Regions from separate parts of the Paenibacillus sp. FSL H7-0357 genome, predicted to be linked through region 3. Evidence: a T-box and tRNA genes for the amino acid it is inferred to sense, from the RefSeq annotation. Region 3 holds a T-box; the other regions hold tRNA genes.
What was found. A T-box is a leader RNA that pairs with one kind of tRNA and senses whether it is charged. The one in region 3 lies ahead of lysS (lysine--tRNA ligase), so its partner is inferred to be a tRNA-Lys.
Positions count from the first base shown of each region.

Region 1: it has a tRNA-Lys gene. The T-box ahead of lysS (lysine--tRNA ligase) is inferred to sense a tRNA for this amino acid. The anticodon was not compared.
Region 2: it has a tRNA-Lys gene. The T-box ahead of lysS (lysine--tRNA ligase) is inferred to sense a tRNA for this amino acid. The anticodon was not compared.

Region 1 covers NZ_CP009241.1:6,874,790-6,879,005, forward strand. The annotation lists gene ppc (phosphoenolpyruvate carboxylase) at 1-1,209, opposite strand, end outside; tRNA gene H70357_RS30260 (tRNA-Pro) at 1,783-1,856, opposite strand; tRNA gene H70357_RS30265 (tRNA-Gly) at 1,871-1,944, opposite strand; tRNA gene H70357_RS30270 (tRNA-Pro) at 1,957-2,030, opposite strand; tRNA gene H70357_RS30275 (tRNA-Arg) at 2,044-2,120, opposite strand; tRNA gene H70357_RS30280 (tRNA-Gly) at 2,129-2,203, opposite strand; tRNA gene H70357_RS30285 (tRNA-Leu) at 2,211-2,294, opposite strand; tRNA gene H70357_RS30290 (tRNA-Lys) at 2,311-2,383, opposite strand; tRNA gene H70357_RS30295 (tRNA-Gln) at 2,389-2,462, opposite strand; tRNA gene H70357_RS30300 (tRNA-Val) at 2,515-2,590, opposite strand; tRNA gene H70357_RS30305 (tRNA-Glu) at 2,627-2,701, opposite strand; tRNA gene H70357_RS30310 (tRNA-Thr) at 2,713-2,788, opposite strand; tRNA gene H70357_RS30315 (tRNA-Asn) at 2,790-2,865, opposite strand; rRNA gene rrf (5S ribosomal RNA) at 2,872-2,988, opposite strand; rRNA gene H70357_RS30325 (23S ribosomal RNA) at 3,065-4,216, opposite strand, start outside.
Region 2 covers NZ_CP009241.1:921,254-925,469, forward strand. The annotation lists rRNA gene H70357_RS04060 (23S ribosomal RNA) at 1-318, shown strand, start outside; rRNA gene rrf (5S ribosomal RNA) at 397-513, shown strand; tRNA gene H70357_RS04070 (tRNA-Ile) at 571-647, shown strand; tRNA gene H70357_RS04075 (tRNA-Asn) at 651-726, shown strand; tRNA gene H70357_RS04080 (tRNA-Ser) at 731-823, shown strand; tRNA gene H70357_RS04085 (tRNA-Glu) at 842-913, shown strand; tRNA gene H70357_RS04090 (tRNA-Val) at 920-995, shown strand; tRNA gene H70357_RS04095 (tRNA-Met) at 1,079-1,155, shown strand; tRNA gene H70357_RS04100 (tRNA-Asp) at 1,160-1,237, shown strand; tRNA gene H70357_RS04105 (tRNA-Gln) at 1,350-1,424, shown strand; tRNA gene H70357_RS04110 (tRNA-Lys) at 1,434-1,509, shown strand; tRNA gene H70357_RS04115 (tRNA-Leu) at 1,524-1,607, shown strand; tRNA gene H70357_RS04120 (tRNA-Gly) at 1,615-1,689, shown strand; tRNA gene H70357_RS04125 (tRNA-Arg) at 1,700-1,776, shown strand; tRNA gene H70357_RS04130 (tRNA-Pro) at 1,790-1,863, shown strand; tRNA gene H70357_RS04135 (tRNA-Gly) at 1,876-1,946, shown strand; gene H70357_RS04140 (IS3 family transposase) at 2,017-2,970, opposite strand; gene H70357_RS37020 (transposase) at 2,853-3,194, opposite strand; gene H70357_RS04150 (DUF2569 family protein) at 3,456-3,983, shown strand; gene H70357_RS04155 (helix-turn-helix transcriptional regulator) at 4,168-4,216, shown strand, end outside.
Region 3 covers NZ_CP009241.1:3,753,151-3,757,366, forward strand. The annotation lists gene H70357_RS16365 (hypothetical protein) at 1-555, opposite strand, end outside; gene H70357_RS16370 (phosphotransferase family protein) at 704-1,690, opposite strand; T-box leader at 1,796-2,059, shown strand; gene lysS (lysine--tRNA ligase) at 2,124-3,680, shown strand; gene H70357_RS16385 (YebC/PmpR family DNA-binding transcriptional regulator) at 3,772-4,216, shown strand, end outside.

The DNA of each region.
Region 1 (4,216 bases), 3.1 Mb from region 3:
CAGCTTCTTAATGTAGGTATCCGCTACATAATCCGCATAGTGATGACGCAGACTGCGGTCTATCACGTTCAAATCATCTATAAATCGTTCTGGTGAGGAGTAGCGCTCAGGCGTACCCTTTTTCTCATCATCCAGCACGTTCTGTATCTTGGAGATCATGTAACTTAGTTTAATCCGGTACGGCTCGTTGTCATTGCGCCAGGCATCAACCCGGTTAAGATTGATAATGTTGCGGTCCTGTTCAATGGAATCCACCAGTTCCTGCGTCACCTCAACGATGCTTGTACTAAAACTCAGGTACTGCATGAGTTCGCGCATGATACGCTGATATTCCCGGATAGCCAGCTTGCGCTGCAAGCGCAGCGTCTGCAGCGTAACCGCAGCAGTCACTGAAGGGTTGCCATCGCGGTCCCCGCCGATCCATGAGCCAAAACGCAGATACGTCGGTACATGCCAGTTCTGGCCTGGATAGTATTTGCTCAGACATCGCTCAAGCTCTTGGTACACATCCGGCAATACTTGAAAAATCGTCTCATGGAAATAATACATTCCATTACGCACTTCATCGAGTACCGTAGGCTTGCGGTCACGCAGCTCATCGGTCTGCCACAACGTGATGACCTCGTTCAGCAGCTTCTCGCGTAACTGTTCGCGTTCCCGGAAGGTCAAGGTAGGATTATCCAATCCCATTACATCATCGGAAATCCGTTTATGAATATCAAGGATCGCCCGGCGCATAGCTTCCGTAGGGTGAGCCGTCATGACCAGCTCTAGTGAGAGGCCATTCATGATTTCATGGACATCCTCATGGGAGAAGTCACGCTCGCGTAGTTCCTGAATAGCGCTTTCTATGGACCCGGGCTGTACAGTCTCCCCGGCTGAACGTTCATAGTCGCGTTTTCGGCGAATGCGGTGATTCTGTTCGGCGATATTCACCAATTGAAAATAGATGGCAAATGCCCGTATCACCAGGTGGCGATTCTCCGGATCCAGTGAATTAATTAGCTCTTTAAATTCATTGTGCAGTTCAGGCAAAAACAATGAGCGCAGCGATTTACTGGTCTCGCGGATCTTCTCCACGATTTCCAGCAATTCGTTACCGCCTTGATGAACCAAGACTTCGCCCAGAATATTCCCCAGGAACCGTACGTCCCGCCGCAGCAGATTGTTGGAGTTGCTTTTGCTAACGGTAGTCGTAAGTTCGGTCATGCTGCTCCCCCCATCCTCTTCCGGATCAATGTTCTTAACATTGTCTATTTGAAGCTTTCCACATATCATACAATAAAACCGCCCGGAAATCTTCAACTTATTGCGCTGTAAAGCGTCGCAGTAATTACGATTATACACCAATTTGGCGTTTTATACAGTCATAAAATACTTATTATATTGGCTGACTAACAGGGTATTTATGTAAAGACAATGGCTGGCATAAATTTATATAATCTATTCATATAAAGGACCATTAAAATTGGGGGTTTTCATTTCGTGGCATTATGAGGATTTCCTGACGCCCTAGCATTCTAATAACAAGACCCTGTTCAATCGAACAGAACGGCTTGGATTGCCTAACCTTCCAAATACCTAAACCTATCATAAAGCACGGTCAGAGAGCCTTGAGCGAGTTCTCCTGCCACATCAGGCGGATGTTAGGTCCTCCCCGTCCAAAGCGCGCATAAAACCCACTTGGGTTATGGAGAGCTTCATTATCACTCTATCATTCACTTAAGTAAACAAAAAACTCCTACCGGAGTAAGAGTTAAATGTCAGCTGATTAGCTGAGTATCGGGATGACACGATTTGAACATGCGACCCCCTGGTCCCAAACCAGGTGCTCTACCAAGCTGAGCTACATCCCGAAACTATGAAATTATGGAGCGGGTGATGGGAATCGAACCCACGCTATCAGCTTGGAAGGCTGAAGTTCTACCATTGAACTACACCCGCATAGGTGTACAATCGGGATGACACGATTTGAACATGCGACCCCCTGGTCCCAAACCAGGTGCTCTACCAAGCTGAGCTACATCCCGTTAATATTAAAAATGGCGCGCCCTGAGAGATTCGAACTCCCGGCCTTTTGATTCGTAGTCAAACGCTCTATCCAGCTGAGCTAAGGGCGCAAAAATTATGGAGCGGACGACGGGAATCGAACCCGCGACCCTCGCCTTGGCAAGGCGATGCTCTACCGCTGAGCCACGTCCGCAAATAAGTGGTGCGCGTGAAGGGACTTGAACCCCCACGTCGTAAGACGCCAGATCCTAAGTCTGGTGCGTCTGCCATTCCGCCACACGCGCATAATACTAATAAAAGTGAGCCATGAAGGACTCGAACCTTCGACACCCTGATTAAAAGTCAGGTGCTCTACCAACTGAGCTAATGGCTCGCATTTGGCAGGGGATATAGGATTCGAACCTATGATGACGGAGTCAGAGTCCGTTGCCTTACCGCTTGGCGAATCCCCTATGATGGATACCTTTATAATGCCCATAATTTCTATAAATATCAAGAAGTTTATGGTGGAGGCTGAGGGGATCGAACCCCCGACCCTCTGCTTGTAAGGCAGATGCTCTCCCAGCTGAGCTAAGCCTCCATATGTATGCCTTCAAAGGGTAATGATAAGTATTGTTGGTGACCCGTATGGGATTCGAACCCATGTTACCTCCGTGAAAGGGAGGTGTCTTAACCCCTTGACCAACGGGCCATGTAAATCTGTGGAGCTCTCAACCGGATTCGAACCGGTGACCTCTTCCTTACCATGGAAGCACTCTACCTACTGAGCTATGAGAGCATGGCTCCCCGAACAGGACTCGAACCTGTGACAACTCGATTAACAGTCGAGTGCTCTACCAACTGAGCTATCAGGGAATATCCGCTTGGCGGCGTCCTACTCTCCCAGGACCCTTCGGTCCAAGTACCATCGGCGCTGGAGGGCTTAACGGTCGTGTTCGGGATGGGTACGCGTGGAACCCCTCCGCTATCGCCACCAAACGGGCATTTACAGCGTAAATGCTTCAGGAACCTTAATTCCTGAAAACTGAATCCGAAACGAATCTGCGTCTTACTGTTGGATAAGCCCTCGACCGATTAGTATTGGTCAGCTCCATGCATTGCTGCACTTCCACCTCCAACCTATCTACCTCGTCGTCTTCAAGGGGTCTTACTAATTGGGAAATCTCATCTTGAGGGGGGCTTCACGCTTAGATGCTTTCAGCGCTTATCCCGTCCGTACGTAGCTACTCAGCCATGCTCCTGGCGGAACAACTGATGCACCAGCGGTACGTCCATCCCGGTCCTCTCGTACTAAGGACAGCTCCTCTCAAATTTCCTGCGCCCACGACAGATAGGGACCGAACTGTCTCACGACGTTCTGAACCCAGCTCGCGTACCGCTTTAATGGGCGAACAGCCCAACCCTTGGGACCTACTTCAGCCCCAGGATGCGATGAGCCGACATCGAGGTGCCAAACCTCCCCGTCGATGTGGACTCTTGGGGGAGATAAGCCTGTTATCCCCAGGGTAGCTTTTATCCGTTGAGCGATGGCCCTTCCATGCGGTACCACCGGATCACTAAGTCCGACTTTCGTCCCTGCTCGACTTGTTGGTCTCGCAGTCAAGCTCCCTTATGCCTTTGCACTCTTCGAATGATTTCCAACCATTCTGAGGGAACCTTTGAACGCCTCCGTTACTCTTTAGGAGGCGACCGCCCCAGTCAAACTGCCCGCCTGACACGGTCCCCGTACCCGATTAGGGCACTAGGTTAGAACCTAGATACGATCAGGGTGGTATCCCAACGGCGCCTCCGCAGAAGCTTGCGCTCCTGCCTCTACGGCTCCCACCTATCCTGTACAGATCGTACCCAAATTCAATATCAAGCTGCAGTAAAGCTCCATGGGGTCTTTCCGTCTTGTCGCGGGTAACCTGCATCTTCACAGGTATTAAAATTTCACCGGATCTCTCGTTGAGACAGCGCCCAAGTCGTTACGCCATTCGTGCGGGTCAGAATTTACCTGACAAGGAATTTCGCTACCTTAGGACCGTTATAGTTACGGCCGCCGTTTACTGGGGCTTCGGTTCACAGCTTCGGATTACTCCTAACCGCTCCCCTTAACCTTCCAGCACCGGGCAGGCGTCAGCCCGTATACTTCGCCTTGCGGCTTCGCACAGACCTGTGTTTTTGCTAAACAGTCGCTTGGGCCTTTTCACTGCGGCCCCCTCGG
Region 2 (4,216 bases), 2.8 Mb from region 3:
GCGAGCTGGGTTCAGAACGTCGTGAGACAGTTCGGTCCCTATCTGTCGTGGGCGCAGGAAATTTGAGAGGAGCTGTCCTTAGTACGAGAGGACCGGGATGGACGTACCGCTGGTGCATCAGTTGTTCCGCCAGGAGCATGGCTGAGTAGCTACGTACGGACGGGATAAGCGCTGAAAGCATCTAAGCGTGAAGCCCCCCTCAAGATGAGATTTCCCAATTAGTAAGACCCCTTGAAGACGACGAGGTAGATAGGTTGGAGGTGGAAGTGCAGCAATGCATGGAGCTGACCAATACTAATCGGTCGAGGGCTTATCCAACTAGTAAAGACGCAGATTCGTTTCGGATTCAGTTTTCAGGAATTAAGGTTCCTGAAGCATTTACGCTGTAAATGCCCGTTTGGTGGCGATAGCGGAGGGGTTCCACGCGTACCCATCCCGAACACGACCGTTAAGCCCTCCAGCGCCGATGGTACTTGGACCGAAGGGTCCTGGGAGAGTAGGACGCCGCCAAGCGGACAACCACACACACTGTGGTATTTTTTTTGCCCTTAATATTTGTATACGGTAGAAGGGCCTTTAGCTCAGCTGGTTAGAGCGCACCCCTGATAAGGGTGAGGTCGGTGGTTCGAGTCCACTAAGGCCCACCATTTTCCCTGATAGCTCAGTTGGTAGAGCACTCGACTGTTAATCGAGTTGTCACAGGTTCGAGTCCTGTTCGGGGAGCCATTATGGAGAGGTGTCCGAGTTTGGCCGAAGGAGCACGATTGGAAATCGTGTAGGCGCCACAAGCGTCTCGAGGGTTCGAATCCCTCTCTCTCCGCCACAAATTTTCAACAAGCATGGCCCGTTGGTCAAGGGGTTAAGACACCTCCCTTTCACGGAGGTAACATGGGTTCGAATCCCATACGGGTCATATCATGGAGGCTTAGCTCAGCTGGGAGAGCATCTGCCTTACAAGCAGAGGGTCGGGGGTTCGATCCCCTCAGCCTCCACCATAACATTTCCCTAAGAAGCTGAAGCTTCGCAATGGATTCCAGGTGTTTTTCTGGGACCGAAAGGGAACAATAACTTTTACTGACGCGGGGTGGAGCAGCCCGGTAGCTCGTCGGGCTCATAACCCGAAGGCCGCAGGTTCAAATCCTGCCCCCGCAACCAATTTGGAACCGTGGTGTAGTTGGCCTAACATGCCTGCCTGTCACGCAGGAGATCGCGGGTTCGAATCCCGTCGGTTCCGCCATTAGTATGGCATCAGGGATCAGAAGTATAAGCTTCGCAAGAATTACTTTGCAATCTCGCAACGAAGTGCAGAGTATCCGCCCTGTTCCGTGTTTTTAGCTAATTATAAATATTGGGGATTAGCCAAGCGGTAAGGCAACGGACTTTGACTCCGTCATGCATAGGTTCAAATCCTATATCCCCAGCCATTTTCATGAGAGCCATTAGCTCAGTTGGTAGAGCACCTGACTTTTAATCAGGGTGTCGAAGGTTCGAGTCCTTCATGGCTCACCATTTCTTTAAAGTGTGCGCGTGTGGCGGAATGGCAGACGCACCAGACTTAGGATCTGGCGTTTTACGACGTGGGGGTTCAAGTCCCTTCACGCGCACCATGTTTTTGCGGACGTGGCTCAGCGGTAGAGCATCGCCTTGCCAAGGCGAGGGTCGCGGGTTCGATTCCCGTCGTCCGCTCCATATAGATTTTGCGCCCTTAGCTCAGCTGGATAGAGCGTTTGACTACGAATCAAAAGGCCGGGAGTTCGAATCTCTCAGGGCGCGCCATTTTTAATATTAACGGGATGTAGCTCAGCTTGGTAGAGCACCTGGTTTGGGACCAGGGGGTCGCATGTTCAAATCGTGTCATCCCGATTGTACACCTATGCGGGTGTAGTTCAATGGTAGAACTTCAGCCTTCCAAGCTGATAGCGTGGGTTCGATTCCCATCACCCGCTTAACAGAATAAACCACAAAAAAAGCCTGCGATATGGTCATACCCCTGTCAAGAAGACAGATGAAAAAAAGCTAAGCAGCCAGCGCGTGCCGATACTCGATCGGCGCGCGCTGTTTGAGTTTCGCCTGGAAACGTTGGTAATTATAAAAGTAGATATACTCCTCGACGGCTTGATGAATCTCTGCTTCTGACTTAAACTGGTGAAGGTACAACTTTTCTGTCTTCAGATGCGAAAAGAAGGATTCGATGCAGGCGTTATCTAGGCAGGTTGCTTTGCGAGAGTGGCTGCCCTTGACGCTGAATGCCTCTAATCGTGTGTTGTACGCCTGAGACGTGTATTGGAAGCCTTGGTCCGAATGGAGTACGGCTTCAGACACGTCTCTTTTTCGTGTCCACTGTTCAACTGTATCCAGGACGAGTTTTACGTCGTTTCGCTCTGAGATCTGCCAGGCCACAATTTCATTGTTAAACAGGTCCTGAATGGCGGACAGATAATAAAAGCGCGTGCCGTCTGAGATATACGTAATGTCGGTTACCAGCTTCTGTTGAGGAGCTGTCGCATGAAACTGGCGCTTTAATCGGTTAGGATAGACCACGGAAGGAGCATAGCTCGAGCGATTCCTTTTCTTTCGAATGACCGACTGGATCGACAGTTCTTTCATGAGCCGCCACACCTTCTTGTGGTTGACGAGGTAGCCGGCCTCCCACAGGGCTGTTCGCATTCGAGGATATCCAAAATAGGGATGGGCTAAGTGAACGGCCACCATATGCTCTTTAATTGCGTGCTCCTGCGCATGGGCTTCAATCCGCTGAGCCTGTGTACCTCGCCACTTGTAGTAGTTTGCTCGAGATACACCTGCAATAGCTAATAGGCGGGTAACGCCATGCTGGTCACGTAGCTCTTCGATTACGGCGTATTTGTCTTGTAGCCCGAACTTCGCTCCGTTAACAGATTTGGATACCGCTTTTTTAAGTAATCCACCTGTGCCTTCAAGTAATCTCGTTCTTCTTCGATACTGGCAAATGTAGTACGAGGACGTCCTTTCAAAGGGTTTGTTGTACCCTTACGTGTATCAAATGGCTCTCCAATCCGATATTTCTTTACCCATACTTTAAGCTGGGTACAACTCGCAATCCCCAACCTTTCTGCGACTACCTTGTAGCTCTCTACTCCTTTAAGATAGGTTTGAATAGCCTCTACCTTGAATTCCTCTGAGTACGATTGAAATACTTGTCCCTTTTTCGCCATACAAAAACCCCCTCCAAGTTCACTCATTTCCTCATGTTAACACAGGAGGTTTTTTACGAGTGTCTACTTGAAGGGGATAATACCAATATGCAAGGCTTTTTTTGTGCTGTGTGCTCAAGAGTCATGCAGCAGCTACAGTCTAGTGAAATTAGGAAAGTTAGAGTGGGACAATACTATACATAATAAGTTCCAATAAACCGATTATAAGTTATAATTGCCCATTTTTTCATGGGATAGTAATAAAGTTGAAGGGACGTAGTAATGGTGGATTCGAAATTCAATTTAGATGCATTATCGGGCAGTTCTATTTCAAACGATACAGAGATACATAAAGCGTATGGGCATCAAGGTTTTGGGGGCTGGCTCATTTTTTTTCAAATCAGCATTTGGCTGGGATTCATACTAGTGATATTTAAATTTTCAAAGGATTTAGTTTTGGATGAATTTTCATCAATAATGAAAGTAACAGAGAAAAGCTGGGAGTTATCGCCAGAATATGTTTTTTCTCATTGGCTTGCATATTTGCAAAATCCTTTTTTCATTGTGCTGCTGCTCGTCATAATATTTTTGTTTTATTTTAAGAAGAAACAGACCATTCATTGGGTTAGAGGATACCTGATCGTAATATCACTGATTTCGATTGCAAATTGTTGGTTAAGTTATTATTCGGGCAATTATTATATAGGTGAGCCTTTAATTATGGTGACGATCGTTTCTGTAATAAAAAATCTAATCTGGACTGCTTACTTTACTTTATCTGAAAGAGTTGAGAATACATTTGATCAATAGCTAATCGCAAAGGGAAAGCAAACTAATTAATAGTAGCTTGACGAACACGTTGGGAGATAGTTCCTTCGTGTTTTTTTGTCTGCCGGAAAGTGTGTTTCGTGACAGCCAGCGGGTCTGTGAAGCTGGTATATTAGATTTACGATATCGGGCTTCAATGATCAGGAAGTATTAAGGAGCAACTCAAATGAAAGATAAAGTAATTCGAATCTTCAGAATTATTAATGCGATTCAAT
Region 3 (4,216 bases):
GAATCTGGCAGCTTCGAAAGAAGTGGTGACAACAAATGAAAATTGATCTATAAAGCCTGGAGTTGTGGTGGTGGCAAAGATTTCAACCCGATCGCCGCCGTTCAGTTTCAAGATCGTAGAAACACTTGTAGCGTTGCTTCTGTTTACATTGGTGCCGAAAAAATCGTTGTCTACCGGTGTATTAGGAGATTGAATACCATTCACCAGGATCACAAGTGCAATGACGTAATTGACAGTAGGGTTTACAGGATTGACGGCAATCAATGAACTGATGGAATAAACGCCTGAAGTTTTTGGAATAAACACGGAGTGGAGAGGATCATATTCACCGCATAAATCGAATTGAACCACAGGAAAAGGAATTTTGGTAAGCTGATCAGCTTTAGTTATGCTGACAACGCTGTTAGGGGTACCGATTGCCCTAAAAGCCGATGGACGGATTGTGCTCCAGATATCCAGAGGTCTTATTCTTTTCGGTTCAACTCTTTTATGTTTTTGGATTTTTATGACCAGAGGTCTTCTTCTGAAATTTTTTTTGCGGATCGGCTTATACATGATACCCCTCCTAAGTGTAGGTGTTTACCTCATTCAACTTATATATATGGCACTTGCAGTTGATTGAAATAGGTAAATAACAGGGGATATCAGCACATTTTAGGTATCTGTCTTCATGCTGTAGGAAGGTTGTTCAGGATAAAACACATCAGCGGAAGGGTAGGACAGTGTACGCAACCAAATGCTGAAGATCCCTTATCCGGTTGGGAGTTTCTCTTGAAGAATGATTCAACAGTTCACATAGGGCAATGAGATCCTCCAGCTTGGAGAGAAGCCGCCAGTTCTTATCCAGAACCGTACCGTGCTCCTGATAGGCTGCAATAAAATGCTTCTCAAAGACAGAATCAGCCGCTTCATAACGCAGGATGTTGCCAATATCAACGTATCTGTTCCAGGAAAAAGCGAACTCCCAATCCAGTACAGCTGACACAGAGCAGTCTGCAGCATCCCGGTGCATCAGAATGTTCAATCCGTTAAAATCAGAATGGACGAGGACGGGTCTGGCATGGCTCCGGCTTTCCTTCAAGGCTGCAAGATTTGACTGGCAGAAGGACCAAACTGCTTGTGTCAGCTCATCACCAAGCCAGCTCCCGCAAGGTTTATGGAAGAGGCTGTCCTCAACGAAGGCGAGAAAACCTTCGGCATCAGTATTGAACGGCTCGGAGATCCGCAGGTCTTTGCCGAAGAAACCAAACTCCGGGAATGTGTAATTATGTATGCCGTTTAGAACTCTGCCGGTTGAAGCTGCGGCTGATGCGACATCCAGAGCTGTTCCGGTTTTTAATACATCACGTAAGTGAATTCCTTGTTTCCATTCCTGCACAGCCCACGGCTGATTAAAAATGGTGCAGCTTGTATCAACATGAATAAAATTCGCTACAGGGACAGTCGGACTTATAAGTCCGGCAATGGCCAGCTCTTTGTAAACGATCCTACCATCCTCACTGTACAGGCGAAGCACAAAGGGGTCAGCCATTCCCTCCACAGTGATCTTATAGTTGGAATTTCGAAATCCAGTAGACATTGCTTCAGCATAGGTTACTCGTTTCCCGGAGAATACAGGCTCGACAATCTCCTTAATTTGCTTAAGCTCCAGTGAAACAGGTTGCTCTGTCCGTTCCCAGCTCTCTTTCATCTCATCAGCCTCCTTGAAGCTATCGTAACATACCTATTCATCAAACGGATGTTATTGACAGATGTACATGAACCGGGTTACTATGGCTTACAATAACTTACATCAACAACAGCAATGAAGAGAAGAGTAATTGGAACCTATTGTTCACAGAGAGCTCCAGCCTGGTGAAATGGAGCAGCGATGATTCCAACGAATAAAGTCTCCGAGCTTCATACGGAATTGAGCCGATTGCTCAAGGATGGTATGACGGGATCTCCCGTTACAGAGATAGGGTATAAGCGTAATGGCCGTACCCGAAGAGGTGAGCAGGGTAACCTGTTCGCAAACAGAGGTGGTACCACGACGCTAATTATAGCTCTCGTCCTCAAGATGACAATCTTGCGGACGGGAGCTTTTTTGCTTTATCCAACTAAAAAATTAGAGGTGATTGGTTATGCATTGGGCAGAAAAAATAGCGAGTCAGTTAATTGAAATGCATCCTGAGCAGCAAGCCTTTGTGTGTGCTTCGGGGATCAGCCCGTCGGGTTCGGTACATATCGGGAATTTCCGGGAGATCGCGACGACTTATTTTGTAAGCAAAGCGCTCGAAAAAGCGGGCAAAGAAGTGAGGTTTATTTTTTCATGGGATGACTTCGACCGGTTCCGGAAGGTTCCTAATCATGTAGATCCCGGCTTTGAACGATATATTGGATTGCCTTATTCCAAGGTTCCGTGTCCTTATGGCTGCCATTCCTCCTATGCGGAGCATTTCGAGCAAGAATTTGAACAAGCGCTGATGGCATTTGGGATTACACCCGAGTTTATCTATCAGAGCAGGGAGTATCAGTCGCGCCGCTACAATCCGGCCATTCTTCAAGCGCTGCGCCGCAGAGGGGAGATTTACGATATTCTCATGTCATTTAAAACAGGGGAAGCCAGTGCGGAAGACAGAGCTGCTTTTTATCCAGTTCATGTATATTGTGAGCAATGCGGAAAGGACAGCACTACGGTTGTGGATTTTGACGATCAGGCAGAAACACTATCCTATACATGTACATGTGGTCAGCATAACACTGTCTCTGTCCCGGAGGCTGCTATAATCAAATTGCATTGGAAAATAGACTGGCCGATGCGCTGGGGAATGGAAGGGGTAGCTTTCGAGCCCGGTGGACGCGATCATTCCTCTGAAACAGGCAGCTTCAACGTAGCCAGTGTGATTTCTGCACAAATCTTTGAGAATAAGCCGCCTTATTACGTGCCTTACGAATTCATCAGCATCAAAGGCAGCCACGCCAAAATGTCCAGCTCGTCGGGAAATCATTACACGCCTGCGGATCTTCTGAAAGTGTATACCCCGGAGAATCTATTGTTTCTGTTCGCAAAATATCAGCCGAATGCCGCTTTTCATATTGGGATGGATGAAGATGTACTCCGAAATTATGCAGAATTTGAGCGTTTTCGTGAAGCCTACCCGTCTCCAACACTCTCTGAAGAGATCAAAGCTGCTTTGGAGCTGTCCATGAACCATGTTACAGAGGCCAAGGCCCCAAGCTTCAGTCAGGTCTCCGGTATTTTGCCGCTTGTGAACTTCGATTTCGAACTGCTAAAGGAGATAGTGGCACGTAACGGTGGAGGGCACGACGAGGAGCTGCTGCAACAAACCGCAAACCGTGCGGAGCATTGGATCAGACAATGGGTTCCGCAGCGTATGATTACAGTGAATACTGAACCTGACATCGCCTATTATCAGACTTTAGAGCCCGGCGAACAGGAATGGATTAAAGATTTTTGCAGCTTACTGCGAAGAGAAGGAATGGATGAACAAGAGCTGATGACGGAAATTTACGCAATTTGTCACGATAAGGACAAAAAAATAATGAAAAACAATCAAAAACGTTTGTTTAAAATCATCTATCAATTCACTCTCAATCAACAGGAAGGACCGCGGATTCCCGTGTTAATTCAGGTGCTGGGAGCGGAACAAATACTGGCTTTGTTAGACTTTTCCTAGCAAATGGACTGCCCTTTACGTGATCGTTCGATCAGAGGTATAATAGAAGTCGACTGTTTATAATTAATGTTGGAAAGTGAGCGGAAACTATATGGGTCGTAAATGGAATAATATTAAAGAAAAGAAAGCATCGAAGGATGCCAATACAAGTAAGGTCTACGCCAAGTTTGGGGTAGAGATTTATGTAGCCGCGAAGAAGGGCGAACCTGATCCGGAATCAAACCGGGCGTTGAAGGTTGTTCTGGAACGTGCCAAAACGTACAATGTGCCGAAAGCCATTATCGACCGTGCTTTGGAAAAAGCTAAAGGCAGCGGTGATGAGAATTATGTTGAACTTCGTTATGAAGGCTTCGGACCAAGCGGCTCAATGATCATTATTGATGCGCTCACGAATAACGTTAACCGTACAGCTCCCCTGGTGCGTTCCGCGTTCAGTAAGAATGGCGGCAACATGGGTGTCAGTGGTTCGGTAACGTATATGTTCGATCAAACAGCCGTTATCGGTCTGGAAGGCAAATCTGCCGATGAAGTGATGG